Linked DNA regions of Nitratireductor mangrovi. The protein of the gene in region 2 interacts with the protein of the main gene of each other region in a pairwise test. Links are inferred from orthologs where the notes say so. Each region holds a gene or a part of one and is shown on either strand. Other genes may lie near its edges.

Evidence for each region. Proteins that work in one complex are often made in the same cells at the same time.
Region 1: the proteins of rplA (region 2) and thrS interact in binary tests that used the Escherichia coli proteins (3 or more experiments, as listed by UniProt). The link is inferred for Nitratireductor mangrovi from one-to-one orthologs.

The regions. Positions count from the first base shown.
Region 1 is NZ_CP042301.2:1,918,712-1,923,141, forward strand. Bases 803-3,797 are described here. They hold thrS (threonine--tRNA ligase), read right to left. Parts: upstream 3,291-3,797; coding sequence 1,314-3,290; downstream 803-1,313. Other genes in these bases: FQ775_RS09445 (lysophospholipid acyltransferase family protein), read right to left, coding at 803-1,234; FQ775_RS09455 (YegP family protein), read right to left, coding at 3,475-3,651; yidD (membrane protein insertion efficiency factor YidD), read right to left, coding at 3,795-3,797. Outside these bases: FQ775_RS09440 (RgsD C-terminal domain-containing protein), read left to right, coding at 1-264; more of FQ775_RS09445, read right to left, coding at 302-802; more of yidD, read right to left, coding at 3,798-4,130. UniProt on the Escherichia coli protein: Catalyzes the attachment of threonine to tRNA(Thr) in a two-step reaction: L-threonine is first activated by ATP to form Thr-AMP and then transferred to the acceptor end of tRNA(Thr). The rate-limiting step is amino acid activation in the presence of tRNA.
Region 2 is NZ_CP042301.2:937,877-942,047, forward strand. What follows is about bases 1,361-4,096. They hold rplA (50S ribosomal protein L1), read left to right. Parts: upstream 1,361-2,245; coding sequence 2,246-2,947; downstream 2,948-4,096. Other genes in these bases: nusG (transcription termination/antitermination protein NusG), read left to right, coding at 1,361-1,686; rplK (50S ribosomal protein L11), read left to right, coding at 1,812-2,240; rplJ (50S ribosomal protein L10), read left to right, coding at 3,296-3,814; rplL (50S ribosomal protein L7/L12), read left to right, coding at 3,869-4,096. Also shown: tuf (elongation factor Tu), read left to right, coding at 1-425; preprotein translocase subunit SecE, read left to right, coding at 929-1,132; more of nusG, read left to right, coding at 1,159-1,360; more of rplL, read left to right, coding at 4,097-4,171. UniProt on the Escherichia coli protein: One of the primary rRNA binding proteins, it binds very close to the 3'-end of the 23S rRNA. Forms part of the L1 stalk. It is often not seen in high-resolution crystal structures, but can be seen in cryo_EM and 3D reconstruction models.

The sequences.
Region 1 (4,430 bases), 980 kb from region 2 along the record:
CGAGAGCCCAATGGCGAAGGTATCGCCGACACCCAGTGGTCGATCCTGACCGGGTCGGGCGATCTGGTGCGCGAGAATGTCGGCGCCTTCGCCTCGATGGTGCTGGCGGAGGGCGACTACACCGCTATCGCGCGCAACCGCGAGCGCAACTACGAGCACGACTTCACCGTTGTCGCCGGCCAGAACGGCGACGTCGAGGTGCTCACGACCAAGGACCTCATCGAGATACCCGCCGAGGGGGCGGACGCCGACGTAATCGACTGACCGTCGGACCCGTCGTACGTCCTGCTTGCTCGGACCGTCAGTGCATGTGCTGGCTGGCGCGCCGTGGCCAGCCACGCGCCGGATTTGCCGGTGCCAGGGCGAAGACCGAGCGGTAAAGAAACGCCAGCAATTGCTTGCGGTCGCTGATCGCTGCCATCTGCGACCACGCCAGCGGCTCACCGATGCGGACCGCGATCGTCTTGCCGGAAAGGCGTGCGAATTCGCGAATCAGCAATGATGTGCGCAGGGTGAGCGAAATGTTGCCGACGAGCCGGGCGAGCGGCCGCCGGTCGGTCGCAAGATCCATGTGGCGGCTGACGAGATGGAAAAGCGGCCCGCACTGGCCGCTGAAATGCACAGGCACGACCGTGGCACGCGCATCCTGCACGAGGCGCGCGGCGAAGATCTTCCAAGGGAGATCCTCGGCCTTGCCGTACCCTTTCGGAGCCGTCGCCACGCCGCCGGCGGGGAAGATGACGATAGTGACCCCTTCGCGCAACAGGCGCAGCGCCTCGTGGCGCGTTTCCAGGTTGCGCTTCAGCGCCTCCTTGGTCTCGGAGAAGTCAACCGGCAGCGCGTAGGGATTGATCTCCGGCACCTTGAGAAGCTCGGAATTGATCATCACCTTGAACGGGCGTCCGAGTTCTTCCGCCAGCGACAGGACCGCGACGCCGTCTCCGATCCCGAATGGATGATTGGCGACGATCACGAGCGGCACATTGTCGGGAAGCGCCGGCGGCCAAATGCCGTGGCGCTCGACACCGACACCGATCAAATCCAGCATGCGGCCGAAGATCCGCTCGCCCGACGGCACGATGTCGTGACGCCAGATGCCGTAGAGCGCGGCATAGCGTTCGCGGCCGGAAAACCCCTCCACGGAGCGGATCACCCAGCGCTTGAGGCGCGCCTGGTCGGGGTTCGCGTAGGAGAGTTCCGGAAAGGCGATCGGCTTTCGGCGGATTCGCACCAGCATGGAGCGAGCCTATGCCCATCTTTCATGACGCGTTGATGAAGGCCGCGGTGGGGTTTACGCCGCGGCCTTCCTCGCTTCAAGCGGCCGCTGCCTTGGCACGGCGCAGGTCGGGCGGCATGGCTTCCGCCGAAAGCCCAAGAATGGCGTCGCCCAGCGCCATCGACTGCTGGTCACGCGAGCCCAGGCGGCGCATGTTGACGGTCCCCTCCTCCGCCTCCCGCTTGCCGCAGACCAGGATCACCGGAACCTTGGCGAGACTGTGCTCGCGCACCTTGTAGTTGATCTTCTCGTTGCGCAGATCGGCCTCGGCCAGGAGACCTGCCGCCTTGAGCCGTCGCGTCACGTCGAGCGCATAGTCGTCGGCATCGGAAGTGATGGTGGCGACCACCACCTGCAGTGGCGCAAACCACAACGGCACATGGCCGGCATAATTCTCGATCAGGATGCCGAGAAACCGCTCCATCGAACCGCAAATCGCGCGATGCACCATCACCGGCTGCTTCTTTTCCGAATCGGCCCCGATATAGAAGGCTCCGAAGCGCTCGGGCAGGTTGAAGTCGACCTGGGTTGTGCCGCATTGCCATTCGCGGCCGATCGCGTCTTTCAGGACGTAGTCGAATTTGGGGCCGTAGAAGGCGCCGTCGCCGGGGTTGATCTCCGTGCGGATGCGGCTGTCGGATTGCTGTATCTGCTTCAGAACACCGCCCATGATCTCCTCGGCGTGATCCCAAAGCGCGTCGGAGCCGACGCGCTTTTCCGGCCTGGTGGAGAAGAAGACGGTAATCTCCTCGAAGCCGAAATCGGCATAGGTCGACAGGATCAGGTCATTGATCTTCAGGCACTCGGCGGCCAGCTGGTTCTCGGTGCAGAAGATGTGGGCATCGTCCTGCGTAAAGCCACGGACCCGCATCAGCCCGTGCAGGGCGCCCGATGGCTCGTAGCGATGGACATTGCCGAATTCGGCAAGCCGTATCGGCAGATCGCGGTAAGACTTCAGGCCATGCTTGAAGATCTGCACATGGCCCGGACAATTCATAGGCTTCAGGGCGAAGACACGGTCGTCCTCGGCCTCGTCGCCGGCAACCTGAACCTTGAACATGTTCTCGCGATACCAGCCCCAATGGCCGGAGGTCTCCCACAGGCCCTTGTCGAGCACCTGCGGCGCGTTGACCTCCTCGTAGCCTTCCTGGTCGAGGCGGCGGCGCATGTAGCCGACAAGGTTCTGGAACATCTTCCAGCCCTTGGAATGCCAGAAGACGACGCCCGGCCCCTCTTCCTGGAAATGGAACAGGTCCATCTCGCGGCCGAGGCGGCGATGGTCGCGCTTTTCGGCTTCCTCGAGCATATGAAGGTAGCGGTCCAGCTGTGCCTGATCGGCCCAGGCCGTGCCATAGATGCGGGTCAGCATCGGGTTGTTGGCATCGCCGCGCCAATAGGCGCCGGCCACCTTCATCAGTTTGAAGGCGTTGCCGATCTGGCCGGTCGATGCCATGTGCGGCCCGCGGCAGAGATCGAACCAGTCGCCCTGGAAATAGATCTTGAGTTCCTGATCGTCGGGGATCGCGTCGATCAGCTCGACCTTGTAGCTCTCGCCCTTGTCGCGAAAGACCTTCTTCGCTTTCTCCCTGTCCCAGACCTCCTTGGTGAAGGGACGGTTACGCTGGATGATCTCGCGCATCTTCTTCTCGATGACGGGGAAATCGTCCGGCGTGAAGGGCTCGTTGCGCGCGAAGTCGTAATAGAACCCGTTGTCGATCACCGGTCCGATGGTGACCTGGGTGCCGGGCCAGAGCTCCTGCACCGCTTCGGCCAATACGTGCGCGGCGTCGTGGCGGATCAGCTCGAGGGCGCGGGGGTCGTCACGGGTGACGATCTCAACTGCGCCGGAGCCGCCGAGCGGATCGGCAAGATCGCGGACCTGGCCGTCGACGGCATAGGCGACTGCCTTCTTTGCGAGCGATTTGGAGATCGATGCGGCAAGTTCGGCACCGGTCATCGCGGCGTCGTATTCTCGCTGCGAGCCATCAGGAAATTTCAGGGAAACGTGGGGCATGACATTCTCCTATCCAGTCCCGCAAACGAGCGCGGGTGGTGTGTTCTCGGAATGCCGGCAACCGTGCCGCCGGCAGGCACGCTACATATGCGCCACGCCGGCACGCGTAAAGGCCGCAGAACGACGCCGCAGCCAAAATCAGAAATCGAACGTCGGTGCGGGGCTTAGTTCCCGCCGGGCAGCGCTAGCTGTTGTCCTCGACCGGGGCTTTCGGGCCGTTCTTCTTGATCGACTCGATCGCGTTCTCGGCACTGGCCTTGGAAGTGTAGCCTTCGGTGGAGAACATGATCTCGCTGTTGTATTTGAAGCGGACGCGATATTCGCCCCTCTTGTCCTTGTAGATTTCGAACTTGTGAGCCATTTGCGGCCTCCCTCTCCATTGTCAGGACTTGCGATTCGCAAGTTGCCAGCGGAACGCGCGTGGGACAAGTGGAAGTTGGCAATGGCGCGGACTGCGCGTCGCTGGCCAGATAGTCGATCGCCGGCGCCCCCCGGCAGGGGCCATCAGCAGGACGCGTGCCGCCCCCGACCGACCCCGCGATAGCGCCACGGGGCCCACCAGCGCAGCTCCGGCGCCAGCCGAGGCGGAACGTTGTCGATGCCGTGGGTGCCGCCGGGCCCGCAACGCATGACACGGAACAGTCCGAGCCACACTCCCGCCCACAGCCCGTGGCGGGCGATCGCCTCATAGGCATATTCCGAACAGGTGGGCAAATGGCGGCAAGTATTGCCGATGAAGCCGGACAGAGTGAGTTGATAAAGCCGCACAGCGGCGGTGCCGAGAAGGCGGCCCGGCGTCCTCGGCCACGGACCCCTGTAGTTGCGGGACCGCTCAGCCATGGCTGTCGGTCAAAAGCTGCCCGATATCGGCTACCAAACGCGGCACGTAGTACGTATCCCAGAGGGTTTGCCGGTCAAAGGTATCATAGCCATGAGACAAGCGATTTCGCGTCCGGTAGGCGGCAGCGAGTTCGAGCTCTGGATAAGCGATTGCGAAGCCTCGAAAGCGCCGTAAAATCTCACCGGCTGCCTCGCCAATCGCCTCCACGCATTTGCAAGCGCCTGCTTGCCGCAGCTCGTCGACAACAAATTCGTCCCGCGAAACGCCGTCCAAGAATCGGGCAAGGCGATTGCCTCAGG
Region 2 (4,171 bases):
CGACGGTGACGGGCGTCGAGATGTTCCGCAAGCTTCTGGACCAGGGCCAGGCGGGCGACAACATCGGCGCGCTTCTGCGCGGCATCGACCGCGAGGGCGTGGAGCGCGGCCAGGTTCTGTGCAAGCCGGGTTCGGTGACGCCGCACACCAAGTTCAAGGCCGAGGCCTATATCCTGACCAAGGAGGAGGGCGGCCGCCACACGCCGTTCTTCACCAACTACCGCCCGCAGTTCTATTTCCGCACGACGGACGTGACGGGTGTCGTCACGCTTCCGGAAGGCACGGAGATGGTGATGCCGGGCGACAATGTGACGGTTGACGTTGAACTGATCGTGCCGATCGCCATGGAGGAGAAGCTGCGCTTCGCCATCCGCGAAGGCGGCCGCACCGTCGGCGCCGGCATCGTCGCATCCATCACGGAATAACGCCTTCGTCGACCGCCGACGAGAACGGCGAAACGGGGCGGCCATTCGGGTCGCCCTTTTTCGTTCTGCCGGGCATCGCGCTCTTTACAGACGCGAAGGAAGACCTTAGGAAGCGCTGCCGCGCGTGACGCGCTAGGGGTATAGCTCAGTTGGTAGAGCGGCGGTCTCCAAAACCGCAGGTCGGGGGTTCGAGCCCCTCTGCCCCTGCCAGTTTCGCCGGGTGCGAAGCAAAAGTTCGATATCGGCTGCTCTGCGGGACGAATGGATGGTTCCGTCGGCAACGACACCACGCTGAAATGCCCCTTGCATGACCTGCCGATCGGGTCTATGTACGGCCATTCAGACTCATGGTGTGCGGAGCCGGAAATGGCTTTGCGCGCCTTTATTGCATGGGCAGTAGCGCCGATTCGGCGGTTGGCGCTGTCGCCCGCGCGTACTTACTTCTCCCTTTAGGGAGTATCCGGAAAGTCCGGCCAACGGGCTTCCTTGAAACAGAGCGGCAGATGGCGTCAAAAACTTCTAATCCTTTCGTTTTCCTGCAGCAGGTGCGGCAGGAAACGTCCAAGGTCACGTGGCCTTCGCGGCGCGAGACGATGATTTCCACCATCATGGTGCTGATCTTCGCGTGTATCGCGGCTCTTTTCTTTTTTGCCGCCGATCAGGTTCTCGCGCTTGGCGTGGAACTGGTCCTTGGCATCGGACGATAACCGGCTTTTACGGGAGAGCGCCTGACATGACCGCGCGGTGGTACATCGTCCACGCTTATTCGAACTTCGAGAAGAAGGTCGCCGAGGACATCGAGAACAAGGCCAAGCAGAAGGGCCTTGGCTCCCATATCGAGCAGGTGGTCGTGCCGACCGAAAAGGTCGTCGAGGTTCGTCGTGGCCGCAAGGTCGACGCCGAGCGCAAGTTCTTCCCGGGCTATGTGCTGGTGCGCGCCAACCTCACCGACGCGGTGTTTTCGCTGATCAAGAATACCCCCAAGGTGACCGGTTTCCTCGGCGATTCCAAACCGGTGCCGATCACCGACGCCGAGGCCGAGCGTATCCTCACCCAGGTGCAGGAGGGCGTGGAGCGGCCGAAGCCGTCGATCACCTTCGAGATCGGCGAGCAGGTGCGGGTTTCGGACGGTCCGTTCGCCTCCTTCAACGGGCACGTCCAGGAAGTCGACGAGGAGCGCTCGCGGCTCAAGGTCGAGGTCTCGATCTTCGGCCGCGCGGTGCCGGTCGATCTGGAATTCGGTCAGGTGGAGAAAGCCTGATCGAACGCGGCCGGAAGATCCGGCCGGAATCGGTGGGAGGAAAGGCGGCTTGGCCGGCCGTTCGATCCGTACCACCAGACTGCAGCCGCCGGCTCGGCCGGCACGTGAAACAAGGCAGATGAGAAATGGCTAAGAAGATTGCAGGCCAGCTCAAGCTTCAGGTTCCGGCGGGATCGGCGACACCTTCGCCCCCGATCGGCCCGGCGCTTGGTCAGCGCGGCATCAACATCATGGAGTTCTGCAAGGCGTTCAACGCGCAGACCCAGGAGATGGAGAAGGGGTCGCCCATTCCGGTGCTGATCACCTACTACCAGGACAAGTCGTTCACCTTCGCTATGAAGACGCCGCCGGTGAGCTTCTTCCTGAAGAAGGCCGCGAAGCTGAAGTCGGGCTCCAAGGAGCCGGGCAAGCAGACGGCTGGTCAGGTGTCACGCGACAAGGTGCGCGAGATTGCCGAAGCCAAGATGAAGGACCTCAACGCCAACGACGTCGAGGCAGCGATGCGCATGGTCGAGGGCTCCGCGCGCTCGATGGGTCTCGAAGTGGTGGGGTGATAACGATGACCAGCAAGATTGCCAAGCGCCAGCAGGCGGTTCGCGACGGCCTCGATCGCGATAAGGCCTACGAGATCACCGAAGCCGTGAAACTGCTCAAGGAACGGGCCACCGCCAAGTTCGACGAGACCATCGAGGTCGCGATGAACCTCGGTGTCGATCCGCGTCACGCCGACCAGATGGTCCGTGGCGTGGTGAACCTGCCGAACGGCACCGGCCGCGATGTTCGCGTTGCCGTGTTCGCTCGCGGTCCCAAGGCGGAAGAAGCAACCGCCGCCGGCGCCGACATCGTCGGAGCCGAAGATCTGGTGGAGACCGTGCAGAAGGGCGAGATCAATTTTGACCGCTGCATTGCAACGCCCGACATGATGCCGCTGGTCGGCCGGCTCGGCAAGGTGCTGGGGCCGCGCGGCATGATGCCGAACCCGAAGGTCGGCACCGTGACGATGGATATCACCGCGGCGGTCAAGGCCTCCAAGGGTGGTGCCGTCGAGTTCCGGGTCGAGAAGGCGGGGATCGTCCACGCCGGTGTCGGCAAGGCCTCGTTCGAGGCCGACAAGATCATCGAGAACGTTCGCGCTTTTGCGGACGCAGTGATCAAGGCCAAGCCGTCCGGCGCCAAGGGCAACTACGTCAAGAAGGTCGCGATCTCCTCGACGATGGGCCCGGGTCTTAAGATCGACGTCGCCTCGCTCGCGCAGGCCTGACGTCCTGATTGAGGAAGTGGTGGCAATACCGCTTCCTTGAACGAAATTCCGGACCCACGGGCCCGGAATACGGAAGCCGAAGGTTTCCGGAAATCCTGTCCGAGATTGCAGGCGGTTTCTCCTTAATCCGCACGGGCCTGCATGAGACGGGGTCGACCGGACCGAGGGGCGAGAGTCCCGAAGGAAAGGTTCGAACCGTGTTTGCCTTTTGTCCGCGAGCCGGCATGGCCGGTGTGGCGAAAGGGGGCAGGATCCTCGACGTCGTTCGGGTGATCCCAATGGATGGCCCGACCGGCAAAAGGCAACCGGCAGCTGCTCGATAGGGTGGCTGTCAACTGGAGATAGGCAGTGGACAGAGCGGAAAAACGCGAACTGGTCACGGAACTGAACGGTGTTTTCGCGAACACCGGCTCGGTTGTCGTGGCGCACTATGCCGGTATCACCGTCGCACAGATGAACGATCTTCGCACGAAGATGCGTGACGCCGGCGGCACCGTCAAAGTCGCGAAGAACCGTCTCGCCAAGATCGCCCTTAAGGGCACGCCTTCCGAGGGAATGACGGATCTGTTCGTCGGACAGACCCTGATCGCTTTCTCGGATGATCCGGTTGTGGCGCCGAAGGTCGCCTCCGATTTCGCCAAGGGGAATGAGAGACTCATCATTCTCGGCGGTGCAATGGGATCGACCAACCTCGACGCCGATGGTGTGAAGGCACTTGCGACGTTGCCGTCGCTCGACGAACTTCGCGCCAAGCTGGTGGGGATGATTTCCACCCCGGCTACCCGGATCGCACAGGTGGTCAGTGCACCGGCCGCGCAGGTTGCGCGTGTCGTTGGCGCTTACGCCCGCAAGGACGAGGCGGCATGAGGCCGTTCCTCGCTGTCACCAAACATTGTTCGAACCTTGTAAGGAACTGAAGAAATGGCTGATCTCGCAAAGATCGTTGATGACCTGTCGAGCCTGACCGTCCTCGAGGCGGCCGAGCTTTCCAAGATGCTCGAGGAGAAGTGGGGCGTTTCCGCCGCTGCTCCGGTGGCTGTTGCCGCCGCTGGCGGTGGTGCTGCTGCCGACGCTCCGGCTGAGGAAAAGACCGAGTTTGACGTCGTTCTCGCCGAGGCGGGCGCACAGAAGATCAACGTGATCAAGGAAGTGCGCGCCATCACCGGTCTCGGCCTCAAGGAGGCCAAGGACCTGGTCGAGAGCGCTCCCAAGCCCGTCAAGGAA